Regions from separate parts of the Spirillospora sp. NPDC049024 genome, predicted to be linked through region 1. Evidence: predicted binding sites of a transcription regulator. Region 1 holds the regulator's gene; the other holds the start of a gene.

Evidence for each region. Region 1 encodes HspR, which represses chaperone genes until heat shock. Its sites were predicted from a motif close to ANTTGAGTCNNNNNGACTCAANT; they were not measured.
Region 2: a site for HspR is predicted at 3,715-3,737, ahead of lon (endopeptidase La). Genes of this name have one in related genera too.

The regions. Positions count from the first base shown of each region.
Region 1 covers NZ_JBEZFD010000029.1:49,164-55,713, reverse strand. The annotation lists gene AB0C21_RS37715 (hypothetical protein) at 1-35, shown strand, start outside; gene AB0C21_RS37710 (hypothetical protein) at 46-783, shown strand; gene AB0C21_RS37705 (roadblock/LC7 domain-containing protein) at 830-1,285, shown strand; gene AB0C21_RS37700 (hypothetical protein) at 1,308-1,679, shown strand; gene clpB (ATP-dependent chaperone ClpB) at 1,767-4,364, opposite strand; gene AB0C21_RS37690 (heat shock protein transcriptional repressor HspR) at 4,551-4,997, opposite strand; gene dnaJ (molecular chaperone DnaJ) at 5,003-6,172, opposite strand; gene grpE (nucleotide exchange factor GrpE) at 6,257-6,550, opposite strand, start outside.
Region 2 covers NZ_JBEZFD010000021.1:172,531-179,080, reverse strand. The annotation lists gene AB0C21_RS32740 (nitroreductase family deazaflavin-dependent oxidoreductase) at 1-654, shown strand, start outside; gene AB0C21_RS32735 (VanZ family protein) at 651-1,124, opposite strand; gene lon (endopeptidase La) at 1,283-3,679, opposite strand; gene AB0C21_RS32725 (phosphodiester glycosidase family protein) at 3,871-4,887, shown strand; gene AB0C21_RS32720 (MFS transporter) at 5,176-6,417, shown strand.

The DNA.
Region 1 (6,550 bases):
TGCGCGACCTCCTCGGCGAGATCACGGGCGGATGACATGGCGCACATGGACAGCGTGGCGCACGCGAATGACAGGGCGCACACGAATGACCGGGCGCACGTGAGCGCGGGACGGGTCGGCGGAGCACTGGCGGCCCTGGAGCGGGAGAAGGCCACCGGCGTGCTGCGGGTGGGCGGCGACGGAGCGTTCCACGTCGAGCGCGGGGCCGTCACCCGCGCGGAGAGCCGGCACGCGCCGGAGCCCGCCGCCCGGCCGGACGGCCCCGACCTGGAGCTGCCGGCGCTGCTCGCGACGTTCGACGCCGCCTGCCTCCTCCTCGCCTCGGAGGCCGAGCCGGTGTTCACCGAGGGGCCGCCGAGCGGCGGCTCCAGGCGGATCACCGTGGCGACGCTGGTCCACGAGCGGCGCCGCCGCCGCGCCGTCCTCGACGCCGCCTGGCCCGACGCGGGCGTGGACACCGCGCCGGTCGTGCCGGTCCGGCGCGTCGGCCGGCAGCGCGTCATCCTGACCGGCGTCCAGGCGGAGATCCTGATCAACGCCGACGGCGTGCGCACCCCGGGGGAACTGGCCCGCGACCTCGGGCGGACGGTGTTCGGCTGCCTGCTCGCCGTCCGCGGGCTCGCCGCCGCGTCGCTCGTGCGGACCGGCCCGCCGGACGGAACGCCCGCCCGGCCGGCCGGAGCGGCCGCCCCGCCGGTCCGCGAGGAGATCCCCGCCGACTGGGCGCCGGCGGACCACGACCTGCTCGTCCGGCTCCACGCGGCGCTGGTGGAGCTCCGCTGACCGTGCTGGGGACCGAGTGGCTCACTTGATCGAAAGGCTGACAAAGGTGGCGAAACGAGCGGGGGCGGTCACGGCGGGCACGACGGCCGCGGCGGCCCGCGCGGCCGAGCAGGCGGCGCGGGCGACCGAGCAGGCGGTGGTGGCCGAACTGAGGTCGCTGCGGGCCCGCGTCCCGCAGCTCAACGGGGGCCTGGTCGCCTCGGTGGACGGGCTGCTCATCGCGCACGACCTGCCCGACTCCGTCGAACCCTCCGGCATGGCGGCCGTGACGGCGACGGGCCTGTCCCTCGCGCACCGGATCGCGGAGACCGCGCACGGCGGGGCCTTCCACGAGGTCGTGATCCGCGGCGTGGACGGCTACGTGGTCAGCTACGCCGCCGGCCCCACCGCGTCCCTCACCGTCCTCGCGGACCCGGACGTCAACGTGGGGCGCCTCCACCTGGAGTCGCGCCCCGCCGCCCGCGCCATCGCAGCCCACCTCACGGGCACGCGCCGCTCATGACAACGAACGAAAGGGGAGCACCATGTCCAATCTCGACCTCGCCCTCAAGGACATGATGTCGATCGACGGGGCCATCGGCGTCGCCGTCGTCGACTACAACAGCGGGATGGCGCTCGGCCACCTCGGCAGTTCCAAGACCCTCGACCTCCAGGTCGCGGCCGCCGGGAACACCGAGGTGGTGCGCGCCAAGCTCCGCACGATGGACCAGCTCGGCATCCAGGAGGAGATCGAGGACATCCTGATCAGCATCTCCAGCCAGTACCACGTCATCCGGCCGGTCACGGGCCGCAAGGGCAAGGGCCTCTTCCTCTACATGGCCCTCGACCGGAACCGCGGCAACCTGGCCCTCGCCCGCCACCGCCTCCGCGACATCGAGGAGAACCTGGAGATCTGACCCGCCGTTCCGCCGCCCACACCCCACGCCGGCGGAACGGCCCGCGAAGGCGGCCCCGGGACCTCGTCCCGGGGCCGCCCCTCTCCGCTACTTCGTCATCGTCAGCCCGCTGGACGGCTTGACGGTCAGGCTGTCGGCGGCCTCGTCGAGGTCGACGACCACCTCGTCGCCGTCGCGGACCTCCCCGGACAGCAGCTCGCGGGCGAGCTGGTCGCCGATCGCCGTCTGCACGAGGCGGCGCAGCGGGCGCGCCCCGTACAGCGGGTCGTAGCCGGTCAGCGCCAGCCACTCGCGGGCCGCGGGCGTGACCCGCAGCGAGAGCTGCCGGTCGGCGAGGCGGTCGGCCAGCCGGTCCACCTGGAGGTCGACGATGCGGGTCAGCTCGTCGGTCGACAGCGCGTCGAACAGGATCACGTCGTCCAGGCGGTTGAGGAACTCCGGCTTGAACGAGTTCCGGACGGCGTTCCACACCGCCTCCCGCTTGGCCCCGTTCTCCAGCGTCGGGTCGACCAGGAACTGCGACCCGATGTTGGAGGTCAGGATCAGGATCGTGTTGCGGAAGTCGACCGTGCGGCCCTGGCCGTCGGTGAGGCGGCCGTCGTCCAGCACCTGCAGGAGGATGTCGAAGACCTCGGGGTGCGCCTTCTCCACCTCGTCCAGCAGGACCGCCGAGTAGGGGCGGCGCCGGACGGCCTCGGTGAGCTGGCCGCCCTCCTCGTAGCCGACGTATCCGGGCGGCGCGCCGACCAGGCGGGCGACGCTGTGCTTCTCGGAGTACTCGCTCATGTCGATGCGGGTCATCGCCCGCTCGTCGTCGAACAGGAACTCCGCGAGCGCCTTCGCCAGCTCGGTCTTGCCGACGCCCGTCGGGCCGAGGAACAGGAACGAGCCGGTCGGGCGGTCCGGGTCGGAGATGCCCGCGCGGGCGCGGCGCACCGCGTCCGACACCGTGCGGACCGCGGCCTCCTGCCCGATCAGCCGCCGGCCGAGCTCGTCCTCCATGCGCAGCAGCTTGGCGGTCTCGCCCTCCAGCAGCCGGCCCGCCGGGATGCCCGTCCAGGACGCGACCACGTCGGCGACGTCGTCCGGGCCGACCTCCTCCTTGACCATCGTGTCGCGGTTCTCGGTCGCCTCGGCCTCCTCCTCCAGCTGCTTCTCCAGCGCCGGGATCTCGCCGTAGACGAGCCGCGAGGACGTCTCCAGGTCGCCGTCGCGCTCGGCCCGCTCCGCCTCGCCGCGCAGCTGGTCGATCCGCTCCTTGATCTCGCCGACCCGGTTCAGCTCGGCCTTCTCCCGCTCCCAGCGGGCGTTCAGGCCGCTCAGCTGCTCCTGCCTGTCGGCGAGATCGGCGCGGAGCCGTTCGAGGCGCTGCCGGGACGCCTCGTCGGTCTCCTTCTCCAGGTTCATCTGCTCCATCTTCAGCCGGTCGACGGCGCGCTGCAGCTCGTCGATCTCGACCGGCCGGGAGTCGATCTCCATGCGCAGCCGGGACGCGGCCTCGTCCACCAGGTCGATCGCCTTGTCCGGCAGGTACCGGGAGGTGATGTAGCGGTCGGACAGCGTCGCCGCCGCCACCATCGCCGAGTCGTTGATCTGCACCTTGTGGTGCGCCTCGTACCGGCCCTTCAACCCGCGCAGGATCGCGATCGTGTCCTCGACGGACGGCTCGCCGACGAACACCTGCTGGAACCGGCGCTCCAGTGCGGCGTCCTTCTCGATCCGCTCCCGGTACTCGTCCAGCGTCGTCGCGCCGATCATCCGCAGCTCGCCGCGGGCCAGCATCGGCTTCAGCATGTTGCCGGCGTCCATCGCGCCCTCGGCCGCGCCCGCCCCGACGACGGTGTGCAGCTCGTCGATGAACGTGACGACCTGCCCCTCGCTCTCCTTGATCTCGTTCAGGACGGCCTTGAGCCGCTCCTCGAACTCGCCGCGGTACTTCGCGCCCGCGACCATCGCGCCGAGGTCGAGCGAGATGAGGCTCTTGCCGCGCAGCGACTCGGGGACGTCGCCCGCGATGATCCGCTGCGCCAGCCCCTCGACCACGGCCGTCTTGCCCACGCCGGGCTCGCCGATCAGCACCGGGTTGTTCTTCGTCCGGCGCGACAGCACCTGGATCACCCGGCGGATCTCCGAGTCGCGGCCGATCACCGGGTCGAGCCGGCCGTCGCGGGCCGCCGCCGTCAGGTCGACGCCGTACTTCTCCAGCGACTGGTAGGTGCCCTCGGGGTTCTCGCTGGTGACGCGGGCGTGCCCGCGCACCTTCTCGAACGCGTCCAGCAGCGCCTGCGGCGTCGCGCCGAACTCCTTCAGCAGGCCCGCCGCCGGGCCGCCGTCGGCCGCCAGCCCGACCAGCAGGTGCTCGGTCGAGACGTACTCGTCCTCCAGCTGCTGCGCGCGGTTGGCCGCCGTGTTGACCGACCGCTGGAGCTGGCCGGACAGCCGCGGCGTCGCCACCGTCGACCCCTGCGCCTTCGGCATCGCCGCGAGCTGCTCCTCCGCCCGCCTGCGGATCACCTGCCAGTCGGCGCCGACCGCCTCCAGCAGCGGCACGGCCGTCCCGTCCGGCAGCCCGATCAGCGCCACCAGCAGGTGCTGCGGCTCGACCTCGGGATGCCCCTCGGCCGCCGCCCTGCGGACGGCGATCGACAGCGCCTCCTGGCTCTTCTGCGTCAGCTTGTAGTCCATCGCCCCACCCCGTAAGCCGTGTTCCTTCCGGGGGCCAGACCCCCGACAAATGCTCTGTCCTTCTGGGGGGCAACCCCCAGACCCCCGACAACCGCTCTGTCCTTCTGGGGGACAACCCCCAGACCCCCCGACAACCGCTCTGTCCTTCTGGGGGACAACCCCCAGACCCCCCGACAACCGCCTAGTTCAGTCCGAGTTGCGCTCATGCCAGACGACGACGCTCGTCCGCCTGATGGGCACGAGGTCGGCGCCGGGAGTGCCGCTCGGTTCCCCGTGCCGCCGCTGCTGCGCCAGCCGCGCCGCGACCGCACGGGTCGATTCGAGTTCGTTCGCGAGCTCCTCCAGCGCGGCGTGCGCCTTGGCGAGCTCCTCGCGGAGCCGGGCGTTGTCGCGCTGCAGCTCCAGGATGTGCTTGATGCCGGACAGGTTGATGCCCTCCTCCTGGGAGAGCCGCTGGATCTCGCGGAGCATCACGATGTCCCGCATGGAGTAGCGGCGTCCCCGGCCCGCCGTACGGCCGGGGGACACCAGGCCCATCCGGTCGTAGGTGCGCAGCGTCTGCGGGTGCAGCCCGGACAGCTGCGCCGCCACGGAGATCACGTAGACCGGAGTGTCGTCGCCGAAGGGATCCATGAAGATCACTCCTGTCTGGCCTGCTGGAGGAGGTCGGCGCGCAGGTCGTCGCCCGCGCCCGCCGTCCGGAGCTTGGCGAGCGCCTCGCGCGACTGCTCGTCGAGCTTCTGCGGGACGTGCACGTCGACGGTGACGAGCAGGTCGCCCTTCGTGCCGTCGCGCCGCGGCGCGCCGCGCCCCTTCACGCGGAACTTGCGGCCGTTCGGCGTGCCCTCGGGCAGCTTCAGCGTGACGGGCTGCCCCTGGAAGGTCGGCACCCTGATCTCGCCGCCGAGCGCCGCCTCGGGGAAGGTCACCGGGACGGTCAGCGTCAGGTTGTCGCCGCTGCGGCCGAACACCTTGTGCGGCAGCACCTTGATGTTCACGTACAGGTCGCCGGCCGGGCCGCCGTTCTCGCCGGGCGCGCCCTTGCCCTTCAGCCGGATCTTCTGCCCGTCCGCGACGCCCGCCGGGATGCGGGCCTGGATGGTCCGGGTGCCGGTGGCGCGGCCGCTGCCGTGGCAGGTCGGGCACGGGTCGTCGACGACGAGGCCCCGGCCGCGGCACTCCTTGCACGGCTCCTGGAAGCCGAAGTTGCCGAGGTTGCGGGTCTCGTGCCCGGTGCCCTCGCAGTTCGGGCACACCCGCGGCACGGTGCCGGCCTTGGCGCCCGTCCCGCGGCAGCTGTTGCAGGCCGCCTCGCTGGTCAGTTTGATCGGAACGGTGACGCCGTTCATCGCGCGGCCGAACGACAGGGTCACCTCGGTCTCGACGTCCGCGCCGCGCCGCGCGCGCCGCGTCCCCGCCGTGCGGGCGCCGCCGCCGGCGCGCCCGCCGAACAGGCCGCCGAACAGGTCGCCGATGCGCTCCCCGGCGCCGCCCGTCTGCGTCCCGCCCGACTGGCCGAAGATGTCGCCGAGGTCGAACGGGAAACCGCCGCCCTGCTGGCCGCGGAAACCGCCCGGCATCGAGCGCACCGCGTCGTACTCCTTGCGGCGCTTCTCGTCGGACAGCACGTCGTAGGCCTCCGAGACCTCCTTGAAGCGGTCCTCGGCCTCGGCGTCGCCCTTGTTGGCGTCCGGGTGGTACTTGCGCGCCAGCTTCCGGTAGGACTTCTTGATCTCCTCCTGGGAGGCCGTCTTCGCGACACCGAGGACCTTGTAGTAGTCCTTCTCCAGGTAGTCCTTGGTGCTCACGGCGCCCCGCCTTCTGCTATCGCCACTTGCCACATGTCTTCAGGCCCCTGCGGGGCCCGCCCGTCCGGGCGGGCCCCCTGAGGATCATTCGCCCGGTTCGTCGTTCGCTTCGCCCGGCTCGCCGCCGGACTCGTCGGCTCCGGAGTCCGGAGCGGGGTCGGCCACCGCCACGCGGGCGGGCCGCAGGACCCGCTCGCCGATCCGGTACCCGGGCTGGAGGACGTCGGTGACGCTCGTCTCGGTCACCTCGGTCGAGTGCGAGTGCATCAGCGCCTCGTGCACGACCGGGTCGAAGGGCTCGCCCTTCTCCCCGAACCGCTCCAGGCCGAGCTTGCCGGTGACCGCCTCCAGGCTCTCCGCGACGGACTTGAACCCGCC
Region 2 (6,550 bases), on a different contig from region 1:
GAGTTCATGGTCACGCTGGTGCCGACCGACGACCGTCCCGTCCTGGACGCGCTCGGCCTCGCGCTGCGCCCCGTCGAGGAGACCGTCGCCGACGGCCTGCGCTGGCTGGCCGAGAGCGGACACCTGAACCCGCGCCGGGCCGGACGGCTCGCCGCCAAGGAGGCCCCGATGCCGACACTCGTCCAGCGCACGTTCGGACCCGTCTTCCACCGGGTCTCGGGCTCCGAGTGGTTCTCCAAGGTGGGGCCCAAGGTCGTCCCGCCCGTCGACCGGACGCTGCACAGGCTCACCGGAGGACGACTGCTGCTCGGCCAGCTCCTCGTGCCCAGCCTCGTGCTGACGACGACCGGCGCCGTCAGCGGGCTCCCCCGGCAGACTCCGCTCGCCTGCCTGCCCGACCGGGAGGGCGGCTGGTACGTCGTCGGCTCCAATTTCGGTCGCGAGAAGCACCCCGCCTGGACGGGCAACCTCCTGAAGAACCCGGAAGCCGAGGTCAGTTTCCAGGGCCGCTCCGTCCCCGTCACCGCCCACCTCCTGGACGACGTCGAGCGCAAGGAGGTCTGGCCCCGCCTCATCGCCGTCTGGCCCGTCTACGACCGCTATGTGGAGCGCACGGAACGGCAGCTGAGGGTCTTCCGCCTGACCCCGCGCTAACGGCCGCGGAGGGTCAGGGAAAGCCGCCGTCCGATGAGCAGATAGGCGAGCACGACACCGGCGACGTTGAGGATGACGTCGTCCACGTCGAAGGCCCGTCCCATCACGAACGCGCCCTGCACCGTCTCGATGGCCAGCGAGAGCATGCCGCTCACCAGGGCCAGCCGTACCGGGCCGCGGAGGGACGTCCAGACCAGGGGCAGGAGCACGCCGAGCGGCGCCAGGAGGATCACGTTGCCGCCCACCTGGAGGAGCGCGTCCTTGATGGGCTGGTCCATATAGAACCGGAGCGATCGGCCGGGATCGGTGTTCCCGCCGGCCTGGCCGTTGTCCCGGACGGGGGTCAGAGTGAGCTTGAAGGCGAAGTAGAAGAAAACACCAAGGAAGCCCAACGCGATGATCACGACCACCACGCGCAGGGCGACGACGTACCAGGGGACCCTCTCGCCCGCCGCTGCGGGCTGCCACATTTCCACCAACACTCGGCGCGGTCTCCCCAGATCGCCGCGGTCCATGCATGCCCGCGGGTTTTGGAATGACCGGATGGTCCATTTATGCCGAAATGCCCGCATGACACGGAAACGCCCGCGCCGGGACGAACCCGGCGCGGGCGTGCGCTCCGCTCCGATCAGGCGGCGACCGCGGTGGTGGCGGGCTCCAGGGCCAGGTCCAGCACCTCGCGGACGTCGCTGACGGCGAACACCGTCATCTTCTCGAGCACCTCGGCCGGGACGTCCTCGAGGTCCGGCTCGTTGCGCTTCGGCACGATCGCGGTGGTGATGCCGAGCCGCGACGCGGCCAGCAGCTTCTGCTTCAGGCCGCCGATCGGCAGCACCCGCCCGGTCAGCGACACCTCGCCGGTCATCGCCACGTCCGAGCGCACCGGCCGGCCCGACAGCAGCGACGCGAGCGCCGTCGTCATCGTGATGCCCGCGCTCGGGCCGTCCTTCGGGATCGCGCCGGCGGGCACGTGGACGTGCACGCCGCGGTCCTTCAGGTCGCCGACCGGCAGCTCCAGCTCCGCGCCGCGCGAGCGCAGGTAGCTGAGCGCGATCCGGGCCGACTCCTTCATGACGTCGCCGAGCTGGCCGGTGAGCGTCACGCCGGTGTCGCCCGTCTCCCGGTCGGCCAGCGACGCCTCGATGTAGAGGACGTCGCCGCCCGCGCCGGTGACCGCGAGGCCCGTCGCCACGCCCGGCACGCCGGTGCGGCGCTCGTTCCTGCTCAGCTCGACCTCCGGGGTGAACCGCGGCCGGCCGAGGTAGTCCTTCAGGTCCGCCGCGCCGATCCGGACGGGCAGCGCCGACTTGCCGAGCGCGACGTTGGCCGCGACCTTGCGCAGCACCCGCGCGATCGAGCGGTCCAGGGACCGGACGCCGGCCTCCCGGGTGTACTCGGCCGCCAGCAGCCGCAGCGCGTCGTCGCCGAAGGCCACCTCCGACGCCTCCATGCCGGCCTTGTCGAGCTGGCGCGGCAGCAGGTGGTCGCGGGCGATCGTGACCTTCTCGTGCTCGGTGTAGCCGTCCAGCTCCACCAGCTCCATCCGGTCGAGCAGCGGCCCGGGGATCGCCTCCACCACGTTCGCGGTGGCGAGGAACAGCACGTCGCTCAGGTCGAGCTCGACCTCCAGGTAGTGGTCCCGGAAGGTGTGGTTCTGCTCGGGGTCGAGGACCTCCAGCAGCGCCGCGGTCGGGTCGCCGCGGTAGTCGGCGCCGACCTTGTCGACCTCGTCCAGCAGGACGACGGGGTTCATCGTCCCCGCCTCGCGGATGGCGCGGACGATGCGTCCCGGAAGCGCGCCCACGTACGTGCGGCGGTGACCCCGGATCTCGGCCTCGTCACGGACGCCGCCCAGAGCGACCCGCACGAACTCGCGGCCCATGGCCCGCGCGACCGACTCGCCCAGGGACGTCTTGCCGACGCCGGGAGGGCCGGTCAGCGCCAGCACCGCGCCGCTCCTGCGCCCGCCCACGACGCCCAGGCCGCGCTCCTCGCGCCGCTTGCGCACGGCCAGGTACTCGACGATGCGCTCCTTGACGTCGTCGAGGCCCGCGTGGTCGGCGTCGAGGATCTCCCGCGCGCCCGCGATGTCGTAGGCGTCCTCGGTCCGCTCGTTCCAGGGGATGTCGAGGACGGTGTCCAGCCAGGTGCGGATCCAGCCGCCCTCGGGCGAGGCGTCGGACGACCGCTCCAGCTTGTCGACCTCCTTCAGCGCCGCCTCGCGCACCTTCTCGGGGAGGTTCGCGGCCTCGATCCGGGCCCGGTAGTCGTCCTCCTCGTCGGCCGGGTCGCCGTTCAGCTCGGCCAGCTCCTTGCGGATGGCCTCCTGCTGCTGGCGCAGCAGGAACTCGCGCTGCGTCTTCTCCATGCCCTCCTGGACGTCCTTGCGGATGGTCTCCGCCACGTCCAGCTCGGCGAGGTGGTCGCGCGTCCACCCGATCACCAGGGTGAGCCGCTCCACGAGGTCGACGGTCTCCAGGACCTCGATCTTCTGCTCGTCGGTGAGGTACGGCGCGTACCCGGCGTTGTCGGCCAGCGTGGACGGGTCGTCGATCTGCTGCACGACGTCCACGACCTGCCAGGCGCCCCGCTTCTGCAGGATCGCGCTGACCAGCCCCTTGTACTCCTTCGCCAGCTCCTGCGCGCGCCCGGAGGCGGGCGGCGTGTCGACCGGCGTCCCCTCGACCCACAGCGCCGCGCCCGGCCCGGTCGTCCCGATGCCGATCCGCACCCGCTGCACGCCGCGGACGACCGCGCCCGGCTCGCCGCCGGGCAGCCGCCCCTCCTGCTCGATCACACCGAGCGTGCCGATGCCGGCGTACTGCCCGTTCAACCTGGGCACCAGCAGCACCCGCGGCTTGGCCGCCGACCGGATGCCCGGCCCCTTGGCCTGCGCCACCGCCCGCGCGGCCTCGACGGCGGCCCGGACCTCGCCGCTCTCCGACAGGTCCAGGGGCACCACCATGCCGGGCAGAACGACCCCGTCGTCGAGGGGCAGCACCGGCAGCGTCAGGGTCTCGCTCATGCTCAGCTCCAAGTCAGTAGACCGACCCAACCACGGGTTGAGTCATACTCACTCAAGAAAACGGAGCACCAATTTGTTTCCGCAGCAACGTTCGCTCTCAGCGATCACCCGCGCCGCCCCGTCCGCCCCTGGCGCGGGCACGCCGCCGTGCGATCGCGAACCGGTTGTAAAGGGCGAACGTCGTAACTCGCATGATCAAGACCAGATTCCTGCGGCCGTGGCGGTGGGGGCGGGGGTGGCGGTGGGGTGTGTCGCTGGCCCTGGCCCCCGTCCTCGCGGTGTCGGCGGCCGTGGCCGTGGCGTACGGGAAGGCCGGGGGCTGGTACGGCGTCAACGTGATGCTGCGCCGGGGCGCCAGCATCTGGGTCGACGTCGCTCCGGACGATTCCCGGCTGTCCCCCGGCATCCGGTTGTCGCTGGCCGGGCGGCGCACGCCCGACGCGCCCGAACCGGTGCGCTGGCGCCAGGCCGCCGCGGGACTGGACGTCGCCGAGTTGCCCGTCCGGGTGGGCGGGCGGCCCGTGGACGCCCTGCTGCTCACCAGGATCGACCCGGCCCGCCACCGGTTCCGGGTGCTGAGCCGCCCGGCCGGCGACCGGGAGGTCGGCGACTGGATGGAGGCCACCGGAGCGGCCCTGGTCGTCAACGGCAGCTACTACGCCCGCGACGGGAGCCCGGACACCCCCGTCGTCAGCGACGGGCGCCGGCTCGGCCCCGCGTCCTACCAGGCGAGGCACGGAGCGTTCGTGGTCGGCGGGCCGGGCGGCGCCCGCCTGGCGGACCTCACCGGCACGGACTGGCGGCGGGTCACCGAAGGCGCGAGCCAGGCCATGGTCTCCTACCCGATGCTGCTGGGAGCGGACGGGCACGGCCGGACCGGCGGCCAGGACGAGCGATGGCTGGCCAACCGCAGCTTCCTCGGACAGGACGGCGCCGGGCGGATCATCGTCGGCACCACCCGGGACGCCTACTTCTCCCTGCCCTCGCTCGCCGCGTTCCTCCCCCGGTCGGGACTCGGCCTCCGCCTCGCCCTGAACCTGGACGGCGGACCGGTCGCCTGCCAGAAGGTCTCGGCCGGCGGCTACCGGCGCGACTTCTGCGGCCGTTACGAAACGGCCGTGCACGACGGCCGACTCCAGCTGCTGCGGCCCCTGGTCGACTTCCGCCGCAACGGCCTCCCGATAGCCCTCGTCGCGGTCCCCCGCTGAACCGCTCCCGCCCCGATCGCGAGCCCCACGACTTCCCGACGGAAAACCGCTTGCGGAAGGGACGGGGGCGTGCGAGGGTCGGCGCGGAGATCTTGGGTGCGCTTCGGGAGGTCGCGCGTGTACACCGCTAACGGCAAGGCCACGACCGGCGTCCCGGCGGCGAAGGGCGCGGCGGCCTAGAGGCCGGCACCGCTCCACGACGCCGGGACGGTTCCCGCGCGGGGGTTCGGCCCCGCGGTTCCCGCCTGCGCGGATCACGCGCGGGCGTCGACTCGACGTGGAGCATCCTTGTCTTCTTCCCTGCCCTCGGCGCACGCCCCTCTCGGCCGCCGAGTGATCTTCCTTCTGGCTCTGACCTGCGGCGTCGCCGTGGGGAACATCTACTTTCCGCAGGCGGTCAGTCCGCTGGCGGCGGCCGGACTGGGCGTGCCGCCCGACTCGGCCGCGCTGGTGGTGACCGCGGCGCAGTTCGGGTACGCGGCCGGGATCTTCCTGCTCGTGCCGCTCGGGGACCGGTTCCCGCACCGTCCGCTGATCGTGGCGATGCTCGCCGTCACCGGCGCGGCGCTGCTCTGCGCGGCGGCCGCGCCCGGGCTCGCGGTGCTGGTCGGCGCGAGCGCCGTGGTCGGGGTCGCGACCGTGGTCGCCCAGGTCATCGCGCCGATGGCGGCCGGGCTAGCGGCCGAGGACCGGCGCGGCGCGGTCATGGGAACGCTGCTGGCCGGCTCGATCGGCGGCATCCTGCTGGCCCGGACGTTCGGCGGGTTCGCCGCCGAGTGGCTCGGCTGGCGGGCCCCGTACCTGATCGCCGCGGCCGCCACGCTGGCGATCGCGGCCGCGCTGGCCGTCGCGCTGCCGGCGACCGTCCCGCCGTCGCGGCAGTCGTATCCGGCGCTGCTGGCCGCGCCGCTGCGGCTGCTGCGCGAGGAGCCCGAGCTGCGGCGGTCGTGCTTCTACCAGGCGACGGTCTTCGGCGGCTTCCAGGCCGTCTGGACGGGCGTCGCGCTGTACCTGACCGGCCCGGCGTACGGGCTCGGCGTCCAGGCGGTCGGCCTCCTGGCACTGGTCAGCGCGGCCACCATGGTCGCGACGCCCGTCGCGGGACGCCGGGTCGACCGGCGCGGCCCGGAACCGGTCACCCTCGTCGCGATCCTCGGGACGATCGCGTCCACCGGCGTCCTGGCGCTGGGCGGACTCGGGGGCGCGCCGGGGCTCGTGGCGCTCGGGGCCGGGACGCTGCTGCTGGACGTCGCGATGCAGTCCGGCATGATCGCGAACCAGGCGCGGATCTTCGCGTTGCGCCCGGACGCCCGCAGCCGCATCAACACCGCGTACATGACCTGCGCCTTCCTCGGCGGCAGCACCGGGTCGTGGCTCGGCGCCCAGGCCTGCACCCGGTTCGGCTGGACGGGCGTGTGCGTGCTCGTCGCCCTCCTGGCCTGCCTTGCGCTCGCCCGGCACCTGGCGCACCGGACTGCCCCCGCGGGCCTGCGGGGCAACGCCGAGGCAAAGGCGCCTTCGCGATCCTGATTCTTTGCCCGGGTGCCGGTTTACGCGCGCATGACGCGGGGGTACCTAACGCAACGAGATCGTGACGCAGGGTGAACGACAGGGTCATCGGGGCGGCAAAGCCCCAGGTCGACAGGCGGGAGGCGGCGGATGC